2 regions of the Agrobacterium sp. 16-2014-1-2a genome follow, and region 2 is predicted to be linked to the other one. Evidence: predicted binding sites of a transcription regulator. Region 2 holds the regulator's gene; the other holds the start of a gene.
The links. Region 2 encodes LexA, which represses DNA repair genes until DNA is damaged. Its sites were predicted from a motif close to TGTTCNNNNTGTGTTCNG; they were not measured.

Region 1 (10,392 bases), on a different contig from region 2:
TGGGCTTCGGGCGTGCGGAAGGGGCGGTTATTCTGGGTTGGCCGCGCCCAGGTGCCTGTCTAGCCACGAACTTCGGGTCGTTCTCGTCCAGGCTGTGGTCGTCCGAGAGAATGCCGTTGGGCAATCGCCGACCGTCTGCGTCCAACGACGGTTCGTCGTCCCCGTCCGCATCGTGATCGGGCGCGATGGAGGGAGGCGACATCTGGCGACGGGATGCGGCGCGTTCTTCGAAAGACGGTTCCGCGCGCTGGTCGAGGCGGTTGATCGCCGTCTTGAGGCGGGAGGGTTCGTTCAGCGTGCCGAATTCATATTCGTTGAAATCGTAAGGGTGTTCGAATTCACCGTGCAGGGACTTCGACTTCAGGCCGAACAGGCGGCGAAGGCGGGCCTGCGAGATGTACCAGTAATGTGCGATTGCGCCGAAGGCGAGAATATTGGCGAAGAAGCCTTCGCCCTCGTCATCGTCTTCTTCCTCGACCTGACGGGTGGCACGGGCCTTGTTTGCGACCGGCGCGCGTTCTTCCTGTTCCAGGTCATCTTCCGGGCGTCCCACGAGACCGGCGGCAAACAGCATCATCAAGGCGGCGGGAGCAGCGAATATAGCGCCCAGCACCGTCGCAATCGTGCCGGTGGGGTAAGCGCCGATGAAGAGAGCTGGGAAGCGCAGGATCATATCGCCGATGACGCCACCGATGCCGTTCGGCAGCGGCCATGTCACGGGCGCGGGAAAACAGCCGAGCGAGGCGGCGCAGACGATGGCGCCGGCGATCCAGGCGACGAGGCGGGCGGGTATCCGGTTGAACTTGCGACCGGCGATCAGGGCGATCGCCCAGGCAATCACCGGCAAAAGCGCGATGATTGCGGAAAGGCCGAGGAACTGCATCACGATATCGGCGAAGATTGCGCCGCCGTAACCGAGAAGATTGGTGGGTTGGTTGCCTGTTGCATAGGACAGGCTCGGGTCCGCCACGTTCCATGTGGCAAGAGCGGTAATCCCCAGCGCAATCGTGGCAAGCAAGGCAAAACCGGCAAGAGCCATGACCTGCCGCACGAAAAACGCCGTCAGCACGAAACGCGTGTGACGACCGTCGAATGTCGGAGAATTCATTCTGCCCATGTCCCTGAACCCGTAGTTTTTGTGGTTTCGGCAAGATCCGGCAGTTGACCAGATCCCGGATTGACAGGGAAAACTAACAGCTTCCTGGTTAATGTCGTGTTAACCATGCGGTTTTTTAAAAGCCGCTTCCGGATTTGCGGCAAAGAAAAGGCCCGCCGAAGCGGGCCTTCTTTTGGGAGAGGGGATGGAGAACCCCTTTTCCCGGATATCAGGAGTGGTAGGCGGCTTCGCCGTGGGTCGCAAGGTCGAGACCTTCGCGTTCCGCTTCGACCGGAACCCGCAGACCAACGATCACGTCGACGATCTTGTAGAGGATTGCCGAGACGACTGCGCACCATACGATGGTGATGGCGACGGCAACGAACTGCGTCCAGAGCTGCGAGGAGATAGAGAAGTCCGCCTTACCCGTGCCGCCAAGCAGCGGAGACGTGAAGATGCCGGTGCCGAGGGCGCCGATGATGCCGCCGATGCCGTGGACACCGAAGACATCAGCTGTGTCGTCGTAGCCGAACTTGTTCTTCACAACCGAGACGAAGAAGTAGCAGATCGGCGAGACGATGAGGCCGAGAACGATAGCGCCCATGGGTCCGACGGAACCGGCCGCAGGCGTTACGGCGACGAGGCCGGCGATCATGCCCGAAGCTGCGCCCAGCATGGAAGCCTTGCCGCGGGTGAAGCTTTCAACCAGCGACCAGGAAACGATGGCTGCTGCAGTGGCGAGGAAGGTGTTCATGGTTGCAAGAACCGCACCGCCAGATGCTTCGAGGTTGGAGCCGGCGTTGAAGCCGAACCAGCCGAACCACAGCATGGCTGCGCCAACCAGCGTCAGCGTCATGGAGTGCGGGGCCATCATGTCCTTGCCGAAGCCGGTACGCTTGCCAACCATGATCGCGCCGATCAAGCCAGCGATACCGGCATTGATGTGGACGACGGTGCCGCCGGCGAAGTCGAGAGCGCCCATGCCGAAGATCAGGCCGTTCGCGTCCCAGACCATGTGAGCGATCGGGAAGTAGACGAAGGTGGCCCACAGGATGGTGAACAGGATGACTGCCGAGAACTTCACGCGTTCCGCGAATGCACCGATGATCAGCGCGGGCGTGATGGCCGCAAAGGTCATCTGGAAGGCGATGAAGGTGTATTCGTAGATCACGACGCCCTGGGAGAAGGTTGCCGAGGTGCTGTCAAGCGAAACGCCGGACAGGAACAGCTTGCCGAAACCGCCGAAATACGGGCCGGTGCCGCCGCCGAAGGCGAAGGAGTAACCGTAGATTACCCATACGAGCATCATGACCGCGCCGATGACCGTGCACTGCATGAGAACGGAGAGCATGTTCTTGGTGCGCACGAGGCCGCCATAAAACAGGGCCAGACCCGGAATGATCATGAAAAGCACGAGGATCGTCGCGACATACATGAATGCGGTATCGGCTTTTTCCGGAACGGGGGCCGCCGCTGCTACTGCCGGCGCGGCATCCTGCGCAAAGGCGATTGCCGGGGCCATCAGGGCTGCCACACCGGCACCCAGTTTGCCGAGCGTTGAAAACTTGTTGAGTTGCATAGCTAGAAAACTCCCTGTCAGCCGTGCTTCAAAGCGCTTCTGTGTTGGTTTCGCCGGTACGGATGCGCACGGCCTGTTCGATAGAGTAGACGAAGATCTTGCCGTCACCGATCTGCCCGGTTTTTGCAGCCGACGCGATTGCCTCGACAGCCTTGTCGACGACGTCTGATGCAACCGCGATCTCGATCTTCAGTTTGGGAAGAAAGCTCACCGCATATTCCGTGCCGCGATAAATCTCGGTATGTCCCTTCTGGCGTCCGTAACCCTTTACCTCGGTCACGGTCAGGCCTTGGATGCCGACGCCGGTGAGCGCTTCGCGCACTTCATCCAGCTTGAACGGCTTGATAATGGCCATCACAATTTTCATCTGGTTTCCCATCCTTTGTTTGTCCTCGGCACGGAGCCGACTCTCCTCGCGCTGGCAGATCAGTAACAGCGACTACGGACATACATTCAAGGGGCGTGCCAGTTTTGATGCGGCCTCTAAGTTATTGAAATATAGAAATTATATGACAGGCGTCTGAAAAACGGGCATTGGGTGGCGCAATTTTCGTCTATTAAATGTGCGATTTTTTAAAAAAGCGCATTATTTAAGCATTTGCCCTTTTGCGGATCAAACCTTCCTGTGCGACGGAGGCGATCAGTTCACCCTGTCTGGTGAAAATATTGCCACGGGTCAAACCGCGTGCTCCCGAGGCGCTGGGGCTGTCCTGCGTGTAGAGCAGCCAGTCGTCCAGCCGGCAGGGACGGTGGAACCACATGGCGTGATCGAGGCTCGCCACCTGAATGGCCGGATCAAAGATCGTCGTTCCGTGGGCATAGAGCGACGTGTCGAGCAACGTCATATCCGAGAGATAAGCGAGAATGGCTGACTGGAAACGTGGATCGTCCGGCACATCGCCGACAGCGCGAACCCAGATATCCTGCTGCGGTTCCAGCTTTTCCTTCGAAATATAGTGGGTCAGCGAAACCGGCCGGATCTCTATCGGGCGCTTGTTGCTCCAGTATTTTCGGATCGAAGCGGGTGCGTTGGCGAGGAAGGCCGCCTGCATCTCATCTTCACTCATCAGCCTTTCGGGCGGCGTCACATCCGGCATTCTTATCTGATGATCGAAGCCGTCCTCGACGATCTGGAACGACGCCGACATGGAGAAGATCGCCTTGCCATGCTGGATGGCGACCACGCGCCGGGTGCAGAAGCTTGCACCGTCGCGAATGCGTTCCACCTGGTAGAGGATGGGCACCAGCGGGTCGCCGGGGCGCATGAAATAGGAATGCAGTGAATGAACGAAACGGTCGTCATCCACGGTTCGTTGAGCTGCGATCAATGCCTGCGCGATGACCTGGCCGCCGAAAACGCGCTGCCAGCCGATTTGCGGGCTTTCACCCCGAAACAGGTTTTCTTCCAGCTTCTCGAGATCGAGTGTGGAGATCAGATTGGCCATCGGATCTGACGTTTGCGAGGGATGCGACATTTTTTCGGCCTGCTCCGGCTGTAGGAAGACGTCACATGGTCTATAGTGCGCCGATGATGCGTGCACAAGATTTGAGGAGAAGCGCGATGCTGGACGTGGTGGTGGCAGGCGGCGGTTATGTCGGCCTTTCCGTTGCTGTCGCAATTAAGCAGGCAGCCGGACATCTTAATGTGCAGGTGGTTGAAGCCGCTCCCGAGGATGTCTGGAAGAAGGACGTCCGCGCCTCCGCCATTATCGCGGCGGCCACGCGTATGCTCGACGTTTTCGGCATATGGAACGAGATCGAGCCGGAGGCCCAGCCGATCCACAAGATGATCGTCACCGATTCGAAGACCGCCGATCCGGTTCGCCCGGTGTTTTTGACATTTGACGGCGCGGTGGAGGAGGGCAGGCCCTTCGCTCATATGGTCCCGAATGTCGCGATGGTGGGTGCGCTGCGAGGCCTGTGTGAGCGCCTCGGCGTCGAAATCCGCCATGGTCTCAGTGTTTCCGGCTTTTCCGCCGGCCCGCAATCGACGGCTATTTCACTTTCCGACGGCTCGTCGCTTGAGGCGCGACTGCTCATAGCCTGCGATGGGGTCCGCTCGGCTTTGCGGGATATGGCAGGAATAAAAACCGTGCACTGGAATTACGATCAGTCCGGGATCGTCACCACCGTTGAACACGAGCGGCCGCATGAGGGCTGCGCGGAGGAACATTTTCTGCCGTCGGGGCCTTTCGCCGTGCTTCCCTTGAAAGGGAACCGCTCCTCGCTTGTCTGGACCGAACGTACGGCCGATGCCGACAGGCTGGTTGCTGCCGACGATCTGGTGTTCGAGGAGGAACTTGAACGCCGGTTCGGCCACAAGCTCGGTCCGGTCTGTCCCGTCGGTCCCCGTCGCGCCTTTCCACTGGGCTTGACGTTGGCGCGTTCCTTCGTCGCGCCACGTTTTGCACTTGCCGGCGATGCGGCGCATGGAATTCACCCGATTTCCGGTCAGGGCCTCAATCTCGGCTTCAAGGATGTTGCGGCACTGGCCGAAACCGTGGTCGAGGCCGACCGTCTCGGCATTGATATCGGCTCTCTCAACGTTCTCGACCGTTACCAGTCCTGGCGGCGTTTCGACACGTTGCGGATGGGCGTGACGACGGATGTGCTGAACCGGCTTTTCTCCAATGATGTCGGTCCCATTCGCGTCATGCGTGATTTCGGTCTGGGTGTGGTCGATCGTTTGCCGGGTCTGAAATCCTATTTCATCGGTCAGGCTGCCGGCACGACAGATGCGGGCGCGCCGCGCCTGCTTGCCGGCGAGGCGCTCTGATACTGCCGTTCCTGCCTGTGCCGGAGCGGCTTTCCAGCGATTGCCGCTTGACAGTCGATTCCGGTGTTTTCCGCCGGAAGCCGGTGCCGCAAAGCTGAATCCGGACAAGGACTTACCCGGATTCACAATCTGGTATAGGGCAGGCATCTGCCAACCAGATGTTGCGGAGAACAAAAGCTGAATCCATTGGAGTCAGCGATTCGTATTCGATTCGTTCGCAGACTGTTCCGTATCCGAATCAATTCCGGTTTCGCCGGATTCTTTTTAATATTTCAAGTATCTGAATCAAAAAGGAAAATTCCGGCGGGGAAGGACCTGTTACCACTTTGCGGACAAGGCCTATTGCCTTTGTCGGCGGGCGTTGCCATGTGTGTTGCGTGTGCGGCCCGTATCAGTGAATGGCGGGCGGTACAGCAAGCAGATGAAGTCGATTCACGGATAGTACGTTGAATTTTCGCCCCATGATCCTGAGCGGCCGCGGTGTCACGGCCGTTCTCGGCCCCACCAATACCGGCAAGACCCATTACGCCATCGAGCGCATGGTGGCACATGGCAACGGTGTCATCGGCCTTCCGCTGCGCCTTCTGGCGCGTGAGGTCTATACCCGTCTTGTCGAAAAGGTGGGCGCGCCGAATGTGGCGCTGATAACCGGCGAAGAAAAGATCGCCCCTCCTAAAGCCAAATATTCCGTCTGCACGGTGGAAGCCATGCCGCGCGAGACAACGGCCGCATTCGTCGCCATCGATGAAGTGCAGCTGGCCGGTGATCTGGAGCGCGGGCATATCTTTACCGACCGCGTGCTGCATCTGCGCGGGCGGGAGGAAACGCTGCTTCTGGGTGCGGGCACGATGCGCCCGATCCTCGAAAAGCTGCTGCCGGGAATTACCGTGGTCGAACGTCCGCGCCTGTCGCAGCTTTTTTATGCGGGCCAGAAGAAGATAACCCGCCTGCCGCAACGCACGGCAATCGTCGCCTTTTCGGCGGAAGAGGTCTATGCCATTGCCGAGCTGGTGCGTCGCCAGCGTGGTGGCGCAGCCGTTGTGATGGGCGCGCTTTCGCCGCGTACGCGCAACGCCCAGGTGGGGCTCTACCAGTCCGGCGACGTCGAATATCTCGTGGCGACTGATGCCATCGGCATGGGTCTCAACCTCGATGTCGATCATGTCGCCTTTGCGCAGGACCGCAAGTTCGACGGCTATCAGTTCCGCAATCTCAATCCGGGCGAGATCGGCCAGATCGCCGGCCGCGCCGGCCGCCATCTTCGCGATGGCACCTTTGGCGTGACGGGGCGCGTCGATCCATTTGACGACGAGTTGGTGGAGCGTATCGAAACCCATCAGTTCGACTCGGTGAAGGTGCTGCAATGGCGGACGAAAAATTTCGATTTTTCCTCCATCACCAATCTGCGTCTGAGCCTCGAAGCCGCCCCGGCGATCCAGGGACTGTCACGGGCCTTGCCGGCGATCGACCAGCAGGCGCTCGAATATCTGTCGCGCTACCCTGAAATCATCGACGTGGCGACGACGGAGGCGCGGGTGGAAAAACTCTGGGAGGCCTGCGCGCTTCCGGATTATCGCCGTATTGCGCCCGCTCAACATGCTGATCTGATCTCAACGCTCTATTTCGATCTGGTAAAACGTGGCACGGTGAATGAAGATTTCATGGGCGAACAGGTGCGCCGCGCCGATCGTACCGATGGAGAGATCGATACCTTGTCTGCAAGGATTGCGCAGATCAGAACATGGACTTATGTATCGAACCGCCCAGGATGGCTTGCCGATCCGACACACTGGCAAGAAAAGACGCGGGAAATCGAAGATCGATTGTCCGATGCTCTACATGAAAGGTTGACGAAACGCTTTGTTGATCGCAGGACATCTGTGCTCATGAGGCGCCTGAGAGAGAATGCGATGCTTGAAGCTGAAATCAGTGTAAATGGTGATGTCTTCGTAGAAGGACATCACGTCGGCCAGTTGGCCGGGTTCCGGTTCACGCCGGTGCCGGGAATGGAAGGGCCGGATCAGAAGGCCGTGCAGGCTGCTGCGCAGAAGGCGCTCGCGCTCGAATACGAGGCGCGTGCCGCGCGTCTGCACGCCAGCGGAAACGGTGATCTCGCTTTGAGCTCCGATGGTCTGGTTCGCTGGTTGGGCGAACCGGTGGCCCGCCTTTCGGCAGGCGACAATATCATGAAGCCGCGCGTGATCCTCTTTGCCGACGAGCAGTTGAGCGGCAATGCCCGCGATCATGCGCTGGCGCGCGTCGAACGTTTCGTCAATCATCAGATTGCGACCGTGCTGAAGCCGCTGGACGATATTTCGCGCGCCGAAGACCTTCAGGGTCTGGCGAAGGGGCTGGCGTTCCAGCTGGTCGAAAATCTCGGTGTCCTGTTCCGCCGTGACGTCACCGAAGACGTGAAGTCGCTGGATCAGGATGCGCGTGCCTCCATGCGCCGCTACGGCGTGCGTTTCGGCGCCTATCACGTCTTCCTGCCCGCGCTTCTCAAGCCCGCTCCGGCGGAGCTTGTCACGCTGCTCTGGGCGCTGAAGAACGATGGTCTCGGCAAGCCGGGTTACGGCGATCTCATTCCGGTGCTGGCCGCCGGTCGCACCTCTGTCGTGACGGACCCGACCTTCGAGCGGATGTTCTACAAGCTCGCCGGTTTCCGTTTCCTCGGAAAGCGCGCCGTGCGTATCGACATTCTCGAGCGTCTGGCCGATCTCATCCGTCCGCTGTTGCAGTGGAAGCCCGGTCAGCAGCCGCGTCCGGAAGGCGCTTATGACGGCCGCCGTTTCACGACGACGACCGCAATGCTTTCCATTCTCGGCGCAACGCTCGACGACATGGAAGAAATCCTCAAGGGTCTCGGTTATCGTGCCGATCAGGTAACGGCGGAAGAGGCGCAGGCCTTCCTCGCCAACCAGACCGGTGCTGCCGCTCCGGCCGCTTCTGAAGCGGTGACGGAAGACGAGAGCGCAGAGACCGAACACGAGGAACCGGCTTCGGAAGAGCAGGTTCCCGAGACGACGACTGTCGAAGCTGCTGAAGAAGCGCCGGTTGCGGAAGCTGTGGGCCAAGAGGCTGCTGTTAGCGAGGCTGCGCCGACGGAAAGCGCCGAGGCTGCCGAGCCGAAGCCTGTTCTTCTTTGGCGTCCGGGTGGTCGCAACGAAAACCAGCGTGGTGAAAACCGTCGTCCCGGCAATCGCGGTCAAGGCCGTGGCGAGGGTCGCGATCAGGCGCCACGCGAACAGGGTGAACGTCGTGGCGAAGGCCGTCGCGATAATCGTGACGGAGCAAATCGCGAGGCTGCCAATCGTGGCGGTGACGGCGAGCGCAAGCGTGATGGCGGACGTCCCGACCGTGGCAACAACCGCAATAATGATCGTCAGGATCGCGGGGAGCGCAAGGACAGGCCGGACCGCAATGACCGTGGCGGGAAACCGCAGGGTCAGCAGCGTTTCGAAGCCAAGCCGCCGCGTAAGGAAAAGCCGATCGATCCGGATTCGCCCTTCGCCAAGCTTGCTGCTCTCAAGGAGCAGCTGAAGAAGTAAGCTATGGGGAGCAACGAACAGCCACTCGAAAGCACGCGCCAGCGTCTGGACAAGTGGCTGTTCTTTGCCCGCATGGCCAAATCCCGTTCACTTGCCCAGAGCTACATTCAGTCGGGCAAGGTCAAGGTCAACGGTGTCTCCATTCGCCAGCCCAGCTATCTGGTAAAGGCTGGTGACAGGCTCGATATCGGTTTCGAGCGCATGGACAAGGTGCTTGTCGTCAAATCCGGGGGCGAGCGGCGCGGGCCCTATGAAGAGGCCAAACTTCTCTACGACGATCTGACGCCGCCGCGCGAGCCTTCCGACAGGCTGAGCCCGCTGGAGCAGGCGATACGTCAGCCGGGAAGCGGTCGCCCCACCAAAAAAGAGCGCAGGGCGCTCGACAGGTTCCTGTCGGACAGCGACGGAAACAAAGAATAGAATAAACCTTCAAGTCTTAGCGGTTTTTCAGAATTGTTTATCCTTGCTATCTGAAGGCAAAGGCATTACCTCACTTGCAAAATTGCGCTGTCTGAATTCCGGGCGACGGCTTGTGTTCCGAAGCCCACAGACCCGGCCTGCATATTCTGGAGTTCATCATGACATATGTCGTGACCGACAATTGCATCCGCTGCAAATACACCGATTGCGTTGAAGTCTGCCCTGTCGACTGCTTTTACGAGGGTGAAAATTTCCTCGCTATCAATCCTGACGAATGCATCGATTGTGGTGTGTGCGAACCGGAATGTCCTGCCGAAGCGATCAAGCCTGACACTGAGCCGGGTCTCGACAAGTGGCTGAAGCTGAATACGGAATATGCGGCGATCTGGCCGAATATCACCATCAAGCGCGACCCCTTGCCGGAAGCCAAGGAAATGGATGGCGTGACAGGCAAGCTCGAGCTTTATTTCTCTGCCGAGCCGGGTAAGGGCGACTGAGTTCTCAACGACTGGTGTCCTTGGTATCATGATTTTAAAAGCCCTCGCAGCGTCAGCGTGAGGGCTTTTTGCCGATCTTCAGCGAGTTATCCGCCGCGGCCTGATTGCAATGTGGTCGATAGCAGGGTCAAAAGCGCCACGCTGTCTTCCAGGCTTTGGCGCTGGCGGCTTTGCAATATGGCCGCTTGCAGGCGGTTCATCTCACGGGCGATCGCCGCTGGCTGCCAGGTTCGCAACGCCCTTTCGATAACCGGTTTCCTGCGAAAATGGATGTGGCGTCCAAGCGTTTGCATGACCTGCCCGGCCTGCTGCTTTTTCTCATCCATTTCGGCGCGCATCTGATCCAGCAACTGAAATTGCTTGAGGCATCCCTGAAGCACGAGAAAGATCGGCGTCTTCGACGAGACGATCTTCTGGGTCGCGTGGAAAAAGGCGTTTCTGTCGCCCTTCAGGATGGCATCGACGGCGTCGTCAGC
Region 2 (10,392 bases):
AATATCCGGATCGGCAGCGACTTCGATCTTAGGTGCTGCCGGAACCTTTGCGGCTTCCTTGGCAGCGCTCGGCTCCTCGGATGCTTCGCGGGTCTTGCCGCCTGCGGCATCCGAATCGGAATTTGCAGCTTCAGCCTTCGGCTCTTCCTTCTTGGCGGAAGAAGAGATCTCGGCAGCGCTTTCGCCTTCCTGGATGAGAACGGCGATCGGCGTGTTGACCTTGACGCCTTCGGTGCCGGCGTCGATCAGCAGCTTGCCGATAACACCTTCATCCACAGCTTCCACTTCCATGGTCGCCTTGTCGGTCTCGATCTCGGCAATCACGTCGCCGGAAGTGACCTTGTCGCCTTCCTTTTTAAGCCATTTGGAAAGCGTGCCTTCCTCCATGGTCGGGGAAAGGGCGGGCATAAGAATTTCTACTGGCATGGGTTTCCCTTTCCCGATCAGAGCAGAATGTCGGTGTAGAGCTCGGATACATCCGGCTCTGGGTCGTTCTGGGCGAAGTCTGCGCTATCGGCGACGATATCACGGACATCCTTGTCGATGGCCTTGAGTTCGTCTTCGCTTGCCCAGCCCTGCTCCAGAAGCCGTGCCTTGACCTGCTCAATCGGGTCATGTTCGGAGCGCATCTTCTGCACTTCGTCTTTCGAACGGTATTTCGCCGGGTCGGACATGGAGTGACCACGGTAACGGTAGGTCAGCATTTCCAGAATGATCGGACCCTTGCCGGAGCGGCAATGTTCCAGCGCCTGATCGGCGGCTGCCTTTACGGCGCGCACATCCATGCCATCCACCTGGATGCCGGGAATGCCGAAGGACTGGCCGCGCAGCGAATAGTTCGACTGTGCGGTGGCGCGGGCGGTCGAGGTGCCCATGGCGTAACGGTTGTTTTCAACGATATAGATGATCGGCAGTTTCCAGAGAGCGGCCATGTTGAAGCTCTCGTAGACCTGACCCTGGTTGGCGGCGCCGTCACCGAAATAGGTCACGGAGACATTGTCGTTGCCGCGATATTTATTGGCGAAGGCAAGACCGGTTCCGAGCGAAACCTGCGCACCGACGATGCCGTGGCCGCCGTAGAAATGTTTCTCCTTGGAGAACATGTGCATCGAGCCGCCCTTGCCCTTCGACAGGCCGCCCTTGCGACCGGTCAATTCGGCCATGACGCCACGCGCGCTCATGCCCAGAGCCAACATATGGCCGTGGTCACGGTAAGCGGTGATGACCTGATCGCCTTCCTTCTGAGACATCTGCATGCCGACAACAACGGCTTCCTGACCGATGTAGAGGTGACAGAAACCACCGATGAAGCCCATGCCGTAAAGCTGACCGGCCTTTTCCTCGAAGCGACGGATGAGAAGCATCTCACGATAGGCGTGAAGCTCTTCTTCCTTCGAAAAGTCCGGGCTGTTCTTACCGGTGAATTCGCCTGCAGCCTTTGCCGTTGTCTTTCGGCCGGATACGGACGCGGTTTTTCGCGGCGCCATTCATCCCTCCCTGAGTTGTCGTTTGAATGGATAGATTGGCGCGTACCATATGCAAGAAAATGCCATGCAGCAATGCTTTAAACGCATGGCACATATTCATGCTAAAGTGCTGTGAATAAATCACAAATCATTAATTAACTTGATTTCGGTTAATTAGAAGTAGGTATTCATGATGACAATTTCGTCCGTACGGGACATATTCAACTGATAACGGGAAATCTCGTCAATCATGTCACGTTCGAGAGAACCGTCGCTCAATAATTCGACCTGCCGCTCCAGCGCAACGCGCGCCTGCGTCAGCTTGGCAAGCTCTGCCGTTCTGGCAATACGCTGCCGCTCCAGCCGCTCCGTCGCCTGAAGGCCGAAGTCGCCGTGGATGGAATGATACCCGAAATAGGAAAGAAAAGCGATCGTAATGGCCGGAACGATCAAACGGCCGAATCGTCTCTTTTTATGATGTCTGGTCCACATGCCGGAGAGAAGCCTTAAAACGCATAATGTGAGTCTCGAGACTAATGCGGATTGTTTAACTATCCGTTGACCTTAAATTCCGGGCGACTGATAGACGCAAAAAAGCCCGCCAGAGGCGGGCTAATAATGACGACGATATCAGAGAGAGTTCGTTATGCCGAGCGTGATCCGGCATCAAGCCACAGCGCGTCTTCGCCGTGAAAAGAGTCCTTTCAACCCAGGGACCTGGGCTGACTGAACCCCGGATCAACTCGGGAGTGAGCAGTGCGGATAAACCGCCCATCCCTGAGACTGGCCCGCCAGGCGGCGGGCCATATCGCGAAACCCGAACGCGGATTATCCGCGCAGGATCGAACGGCCGGCGTAAGCAGCCTGCGGGCCCAGCATTTCTTCAATGCGGATAAGCTGGTTGTACTTTGCGAGCCGGTCGGAACGGGCAAGCGAGCCGGTCTTGATCTGACCGCAGTTGGTTGCGACCGCGAGATCGGCGATGGTGGAATCTTCCGTTTCGCCCGAACGGTGCGACATGACGGCGGTGTAACCTGCCTTGTGCGCCGTTTCGACTGCGTCCAGCGTCTCGGAAAGCGAACCGATCTGGTTGACCTTGACGAGGATGGAGTTGGCGACACCCATCTTGATACCGTCGCGAAGGCGGGCGGAGTTGGTGACGAAAAGATCGTCGCCCACCAGCTGGCACTTGTTGCCAATGAGATCGGTCAGCGCCTTCCAGCCATCCCAGTCGTCTTCAGCCATGCCGTCTTCAACGGAGATGATTGGATATTTCGCGACGAGTTCGGCCAGGTATTCGGCCTGCTCGATCGGCGAACGGGTCTTGCCTTCGCCTTCATAAACGTAATTGCCGTTCTTGAAGAATTCGGTCGCCGCACAGTCGAGACCGATGAACATGTCGTCGCCTGGACGGTAGCCAGCCTTTTCGATCGACTTCATGATGAAATCGAGTGCTGCCGGCGCGCTTTCGAGACCCGGTGCAAAACCGCCCTCATCGCCGACATTGGTGTTGTGGCCCTGTGCGGACAGTTCTTTTTTCAGCGTATGGAAGACTTCGGAGCCCATGCGCACGGCTTCGCGAATGTTTTCTGCACCGACCGGCAGGATCATGAATTCCTGGAAGTCGATGGGGTTATCGGCATGCGCGCCGCCGTTGATGATGTTCATCATCGGAACCGGCAGCAGATGCGCGTTCGGGCCGCCGACATAACGGTAAAGCGGCAGGCCGGAGGCTTCAGCGGCAGCCTTCGCAACGGCGAGCGACACGCCGAGGATGGCGTTGGCGCCGATGCGCGACTTGTTCGGCGTGCCGTCGAGCGCGATCATCATCTGATCGATCTGGATCTGGTTTTCAGCGTCGAAACCGCCAATCGCGTCGAAGATTTCTGTATTGACGGCTTCGACCGCCTTTTCCACGCCCTTGCCGAGATAACGCTTGCCGCCATCGCGCAGCTCAACCGCCTCATGCGCGCCGGTGGAGGCGCCGGAGGGAACGGCGGCACGGCCCATGGAGCCGTCTTCGAGATAAACGTCGACTTCAACGGTCGGATTGCCGCGGCTGTCGAGAATTTCGCGCGCGATGATATCGGTAATGGCAGTCATGGTCTCTCCCTTGGGAATGGAACAGATATTTTCCGTCGCCTGTCTTAGACGATGGCGAAGAAATTACAATGACGGTGGGCAGCGGAAACGGCCCGCCCGCCATTAAAATCGATTGGCACAAAAGTGCCCGCCGTCACGGTCAGCCGATCAGGCTTTCGTAATCGCGTCGAAAGCCAGAAGCTTTTCGAGCAGTTTCGGCATGTCCTTCAGGTGGACCATGTTAGGGCCGTCTGACGGCGCATTGTCCGGATCCTCATGCGTCTCGATGAAGAGGCCGGCCACGCCAACCGCAACGGCCGCACGCGCCAACGTCTCGACGAATTCGCGCTGGCCACCTGTGGAGCCGCCCTGCCCGCCCGGTTGCTGCACCGAATGGGTGGCATCGAACACGACAGGTGCGCCGAGCGCTGCCATGATCGGCAAAGAGCGCATGTCGGAAACCAGCGTGTTGTAACCGAAGGACGCACCGCGCTCGCACAACATCACATTCGGATTGCCGCTCTCATTGAGCTTGGCAAGCACGTTCTTCATGTCCCAGGGCGCCAGAAACTGGCCTTTCTTGACGTTGATGACGCGGCCGGTTTTGGCGGCAGCAACGAGAAGATCGGTCTGGCGGCTGAGGAACGCCGGAATCTGCAGCACGTCCACTACCTCGGAAACGATGGCGCATTGCTCTTCCGTGTGGATGTCGGTCAGAAGAGGAAAACCGAATTCCTTTTTGAGATCGGCAAAAACCTGCATCGCGTTATCCAGGCCGATGCCGCGTTTTCCGGAAAGCGAAGTGCGGTTCGCCTTGTCGAAAGAAGACTTGTAGACAAGCCCTACTCCCAGCTTGTCGCAAAGCTCCTTCAGGACGCCAGCGATCATGAAGGCATGTTCGCGGCTTTCCATCTGGCAGGGACCGGCAATCAGCGAAAACCGCTCGGTATTCGAGAAGGAAACCTTGCTGGCGCCGTCGCCGGCAGTGACTTTAAGATTGTTCGTAACGCTCATCATTTTTCCTCGAAGGCGAAGGCAACACCCTGACCGGGTGCTGCGGGCACCACCAGACGGCCGTCCGCTTTTGCGCAGGACACGCCATTAGCAGCAAGCACCGCCTCTGTCACGGCAAGATCGTGTGACGAAAAGACGATGCCCGCGCCGCGCAATCCGCATTCGTTGCCATCCTGAGCATTCAGGGTCTGCCCGCCGAAAGGCGGTTTTCCGGTCAATCTGATGCTGGCATTGCCGGTCGCGAAAACCATATCACCGCCCGGAGACCTTTTGCCTTCACAGCCAAACACTGTCTCGATCAGGCCCGCCACCTTCATATTGCCGCCGGAAAACAGGACGATTTCACTCAGGCCGGTGACACCATTGGCGTGGCGCTCCAGCATGGTGCGATCGCCCGGAAGGGCTTGAAGCCGTTGACAACTGAACAAAAAGAAATCCGCGGCCGCCCCGCTTGCAGCAAAAGCCAGCCGGAACGCCGCCTCGCCTTGCGAGCCATCCGGCATACGAACAGGCCGCGAAAACTCGAACACATCGCCCGCCGAAAGGCCGGCTGCCCGAAACCGCTCATGGTCAACCAAGGCGTCTTCAGTCCTGGCGACAAGAGCCGAAAAACCCTCCTGCCCGTCCCGTTGCCGGAAGGCCACATCCCTGCCGGTGAACACATCACCCCTCTCTATTGACGCATTATATTTAGCCGAATCAGCAATTGCGAGCGGCTCCAGATAGGTGCCATCGGCGAAAAATACGCAGGCATTTTGGGTGCCGAAAGGATGCAGAGCCTCCGGCGCAACCGTAAAGCCAAGACTGACGAGGCGCTTCACGGCGACGCCTATGACTTCCACGGGCAAAACGAGATGGTCAACGCTATAGGGTTTCGTCATGAAAATGTATCCTGCTGGCCTTCCGCCCGGAGCATGTCGGGACGGTTTTGACCGCACAAAAGCACAATTGCGTGCTATGAGGCAAATCATCACAGCAACAGATGGCACCTTCACGAAATTTTAGGGGATTGCAGAACACATATGGAACATATAGTGTTCGTTCTGTATTTGTTTCGCGACTTCCACTACGATTCTAAAGGGTGTTTTCCTCATGCTCACGCGCAAACAGCAGGAATTGCTTCTCTTCATTCATGAACGAATGAAAGAGTCCGGCGTGCCGCCCTCCTTCGATGAAATGAAGGACGCACTCGATCTTGCTTCGAAATCCGGCATCCACCGCCTGATAACCGCTCTCGAAGAGCGCGGGTTCATTCGTCGGCTACCAAATAGAGCTCGGGCGCTGGAAGTCATCAAGCTGCCCGAGGCTTATACGCCGGGTGCAAGGCCGCAGCGCGGCTTTTCGCCAAGCGTTATCGAAGGCAGCCTTGGCAAGCCCAAAACGCCGGAACCGGCCCCTGCCCCCAAGACGCCGGCCAACGATCTGGGCGGGGCTGTCACCGTGCCGGTCATGGGCCGCATCGCTGCGGGCGTGCCAATTTCCGCCATCCAGAACAACACCCATGATGTGGCAGTGCCAGTAGACATGCTTGGCACGGGCGAACATTACGCGCTTGAGGTCAAGGGTGATTCGATGATCGAGGCCGGCATTTTCGACGGCGACACAGTCATCATCCGCAACGGCAACACCGCCAATCCCGGGGACATCGTTGTGGCTCTGGTGGATGACGAGGAAGCCACGCTGAAGCGCTTCCGCCGCAAGGGAGCCTCCATTGCGCTCGAGGCGGCAAACCCAGCCTATGAGACCCGTATCTTCGGGCCCGACCGGGTTAAAATTCAGGGCAAACTGGTGGGGCTGATCCGCCGCTACCATTGATCTTATCGAACCGAACGTATTCACTTTATAATAGGCGTCATCGTGAAGATGGCGCCTATATTGGGTTTGGCTTTTTCCAAACGTGGCGGGCTTTTGCGGGTGCACGAGGATATGCGCCATCCAGCCTATGCGCGTTGCCCTTTCTAAACTGAGTTCCTGCTCCATAAAGATGCTTCGGTTTCGCTACAGGCGTGGTGGCGAATGGGCTGCTCGCTGTAATTGTCGAAGCGATCCCATCCGCTGTTTTTTAGCGACGTTGTTCTGTCGTGTTGCACAGTCAGTTTTAGTCGTCACCAAAGGGTGACTTATCGCAAGGCGCGCTCTCAGCGGCCCCACATCACCATTCATCAACGGCGTTTATGGGAGCCATGGATAATTTTCGATATTCCGTGAACGCTTGGCAGGTGTAGAAATACGCGTCATATCCGGGAGATACGCCATGTACGATCTTTATATAGCCAACAAGAACTATTCTTCATGGTCGCTGCGGCCGTGGGTATTGATGCGCACGCTCGGTATCGCCTTCGATGAAAAGCTCATTCCGTTCGGCGAAGGCGTCTCTTTCTCCTCCTTTTCGCCGACGGGCAAGGTGCCCTGCCTGGTCGACGAGGGTATGACGGTTTGGGAAACGCTTTCGATCGTCGAATATCTTGCCGAAAGACACCAGGGTGTCTGGGCAAGCGACAAGCATGCGAGGGCCTGGTCGCGTTCGGCCGCAAGTGAGATGCATGCCGGCTTTTCCTCGCTGCGCAATCTCTATCCCATGTCGGTGGGCATTCGGGTCAAACCCAGGGGCGGCGATGCCGGACTTAAGGCCGATATAAAGCGGATCGATGCGTTGTGGAGCGAGGGTCTTACAAAATTCGGCGGGCCATATCTTGCCGGTCAAAAGTTCACGGCGGTCGATGCTTTCTTCTGCCCGGTTGCATTCCGTTTCCAGACCTATGGCAGCGCGGATCTTTCGCCAGCAGCGAAAGCCTATTGCGACCTGCTGCTCGCCCTGCCTGCCATGCAAGAATGGTACGAGGCCGGTTTGAAGGAGAGCTGGCGCGACGCTGGTCATGAAGAGGAAGTTGGCGGGATCGGCGAATTGACTGAAGATTTGCGCGCCAAGGCCCGATGATCCATGCTGGCGGCAGTCATTGCGACGCCGCCAGCAGCCGGATGATGGGCTGCGGCAGATCACGGTCGAAACGTCCGCTTTTCCAGTCGTAATAACGGTGCTGGCTCCAGGGCCTGTCCGTTCCGGCGATTGCGGCGCGCAGCCCGCTCACCACACCCTCCTCCCTCTTGTCAGCAAAATCTATTTCCACAGAACCGAGACGCCGCAAGATGTCACGGCTGAGCAGGAGTGCACCCGAGCGGCACTGCGAAAAAGAGGTTCTGCGGGAAACAACGACGATATCGGCAATATCGCAGGCTTTTCCGGCGAAGCGGCCATCTTTCAGAACGACGACCCACTCTCCGCTTGCGGCGCTCGCTACGCACCATATGTCTTTCCTGCAGGTGAAGACGCCAGCTTTGGCGCCTTTGAGCGCCGCCGTCATCTCGCGTACCACCACAGCCATGTCTTCCGGCGACAGTTTCGATCTCGAGTCAGAACCAGCATTATTTGCCATGCTCTCACCATTTATAAAATCTGGCGGCACGGTTTTTTCCGGCAGCAGCAGCGCCCTTTGCCACTGTCCGTAAACGAAGCCCTGCGGACGGGCTTTTGTGGTTGAGACCTTGCCGTCCTCCAGGAGTGCTACCAAGTCGCCGTCCTCGTGAATCAATAGATCCGGCAGATCACGATAGGCCGTAACTGCCGACACGCCGAAGGCGAAGAGCAGAAACGGGATGCCAAGAAGCGCAAGCTTGCTTCGCAGCAATGTCAGCAGCAGGAAACCCACCGAAGCCAAACCGATAAACCATCCATGCGGACGCCCCGTCGCTGCGCTGCCGCCCCAGGAGGCCACCTCGTTTGCAACCTCGATGACGAGTGCCATGCCATAACCCATGATCTTCAGGAACGGCGCATCGAGCCCGAAGGGCAGCAGCAGCATGGCGATAAGAGCGAATGGCATGACGATCAGTGACATGAGCGGCATTGCAGCCAGATTGGCGAACAGTCCATAGGTGGTGACACGGTGAAAATGTTCGGCCGAATAGATCGCCGTCGAAAGGCCCCCGATCAACGACGTCGTGATAACGCCGCCAATGACCGCGCCCATCATTTCCGCCACCTTCAGCCATGCGGGCTTGCGCCCGATGAACAGCCGTTCGCGGTCCGTGCGCCAACGGCTCCAGAAGGCATAGGCGGAAACAAGCGCTATGGTGGCCGCAAATGACATCTGAAAACTGGGACCCATGATTTCCGAGGGCGAGAAAGCCAGAATGATCAGGGCGGAAATGGCAACGTTTCTGAGGCTGAGTGATGGCTGATCGAAAAGGACCGCAATCAGCATCACAGACATCATCAGCCAGGCGCGCTCGGCGGAAACGGCGAAACCGGAAATCAGATAATAGGCGAGCGTCATCAGCAGTGCCGCGAAAGCCGCGATCTTCTTGACCGGCCAGCGCTGCGCAAAGGCGGGAAACAGGCTGAAAGCCAGTCTCAAGCCAACAAAGAATATGCCGGAGGCCAGTGCCATGTTGAGCCCGGATATGGCAACGATATGGGCAAGGCCGGAGAGCCGCAACGCCTCCATCGTCTCCGCCGATATAGCCTGTCTCTCATCGGTGATGATGGAGGCGGCGAAGGCTCCGGCATCACCGCCGATGGTGGTGCGGATGCGTTCGGCAATTGCGCTGCGAAGGCCGTAAAGCCGCATATCGGCCCATTCCAACCAACCCTTGTCAGGCCTTGCGTCACCAACGGGTGATACAAGCGCATCCGGTGATTTATAAAAGAAACCGGTCGCGCCTATGCCTTTGAAATAGGACGTGAAGGCGAAGTCGTTCAGTCCCGGCAAGGCCGGGCCGGATGGCGGCGAGAGGCGGACCTTGCCGCGAAGGGTTGCGCCGAGTGCGATCGGCTCGCCTCCGCCACGCGAAAGCACCGATATCCTCTGCGGCGGACGCGACAATGTCGGGTCCGCTGTTGCGGTCAGATCGACGACATATCGCCAGTAGCCGCGTGCATCGACCTCCCGGCGCGCCACGGTGCCGGTGATGGTGGTGGTGACGGGGGTATCCAGCACCACGGTCCCTGCCCGTCGGGTTTCTAAATCGGCCAGAAGCATGCCGAGCAATAGAAAAGCGAAAGGGCCGCAAACCGCCGCCGCAATGCCAGCTTTATATCTCACAAAGAGCGCCAGAACGGCGACAAAAAGAAATGTGGCAATCAAAATGACCGGGGAAGGCGTGGCATCTAGAGAAAACCAAAATACCGCGCCGCAGCCGATGGAAACGGGAATGAAAAGAAAATCGTGGCCGAATGCGCGCTCCTCGGCCAGGCACGTGGCGATTTTTTCGGCCAAGGTAGTGTTGCGGTTAATCTCGGGAATAATGGCGGGAGTGTCATATGTTGTCGCATCACTGCTTCGGCGGAGAGGAAACAGAATTTCCCGTGTGCCGGGCAAGTCTCCCTGCATCGTTTTAGCATATTCGAAATGCTGTTTTTCCCCTTGACCGAGCAATCCCCACCGCCCCTTGCCGCACCAAAAACAGGTTTGCAGACCAGCGCTGGGGATTGCAATCCTTTACTTTAACGATGCGTTGACCGAGATTGAATTGCTGCTGCCGGGAAAGCCTGAAGCAACGCGATTGCGTTTGCCGCAATGCACAATTTGACCTTTGGATAGCTTGGCATCCGCGCAAGGATCATATAGCTAATCGGTAGACGCTTAACCGCGGGGCGTATCTCAACGCCCCCACCCGCATGTTTTCGGAGGATCAGTATGACGGAAAAAAGCGCTACAGTGACACTTGGCGAAAAACAGGTCGAACTCCCGGTCAGGGAAGGCACGATTGGACCAAGCGTCGTCGATATCGCCACGCTGTACAAGCACACGGGCTCCTTCACCTACGACCC

Region 1: a site for LexA is predicted at 5,664-5,681, ahead of ACQZ45_RS17055 (helicase-related protein). Genes of this name have one in related genera too.

The regions. Positions count from the first base shown of each region.
Region 1 covers NZ_JBNWBX010000005.1:232,838-243,229, reverse strand. The annotation lists gene ACQZ45_RS17080 (DNA translocase FtsK) at 1-1,108, opposite strand, end outside; gene ACQZ45_RS17075 (ammonium transporter) at 1,326-2,675, opposite strand; gene ACQZ45_RS17070 (P-II family nitrogen regulator) at 2,704-3,054, opposite strand; gene tesB (acyl-CoA thioesterase II) at 3,266-4,150, opposite strand; gene ACQZ45_RS17060 (ubiquinone biosynthesis hydroxylase) at 4,099-5,451, shown strand; gene ACQZ45_RS17055 (helicase-related protein) at 5,913-8,999, shown strand; gene ACQZ45_RS17050 (RNA-binding S4 domain-containing protein) at 9,003-9,419, shown strand; gene fdxA (ferredoxin FdxA) at 9,578-9,916, shown strand; gene holA (DNA polymerase III subunit delta) at 10,003-10,392, opposite strand, start outside.
Region 2 covers NZ_JBNWBX010000001.1:434,182-444,573, forward strand. The annotation lists gene ACQZ45_RS02160 (pyruvate dehydrogenase complex E1 component subunit beta) at 1-426, opposite strand, end outside; gene pdhA (pyruvate dehydrogenase (acetyl-transferring) E1 component subunit alpha) at 444-1,487, opposite strand; gene ACQZ45_RS02170 (FtsB family cell division protein) at 1,641-1,958, opposite strand; gene eno (phosphopyruvate hydratase) at 2,295-3,569, opposite strand; gene kdsA (3-deoxy-8-phosphooctulonate synthase) at 3,717-4,562, opposite strand; gene ACQZ45_RS02185 (VOC family protein) at 4,562-5,443, opposite strand; gene lexA (transcriptional repressor LexA) at 5,655-6,377, shown strand; gene ACQZ45_RS02195 (glutathione S-transferase family protein) at 6,817-7,500, shown strand; gene ACQZ45_RS02200 (ComEC/Rec2 family competence protein) at 7,517-9,952, opposite strand; gene gltA (citrate synthase) at 10,259-10,392, shown strand, end outside.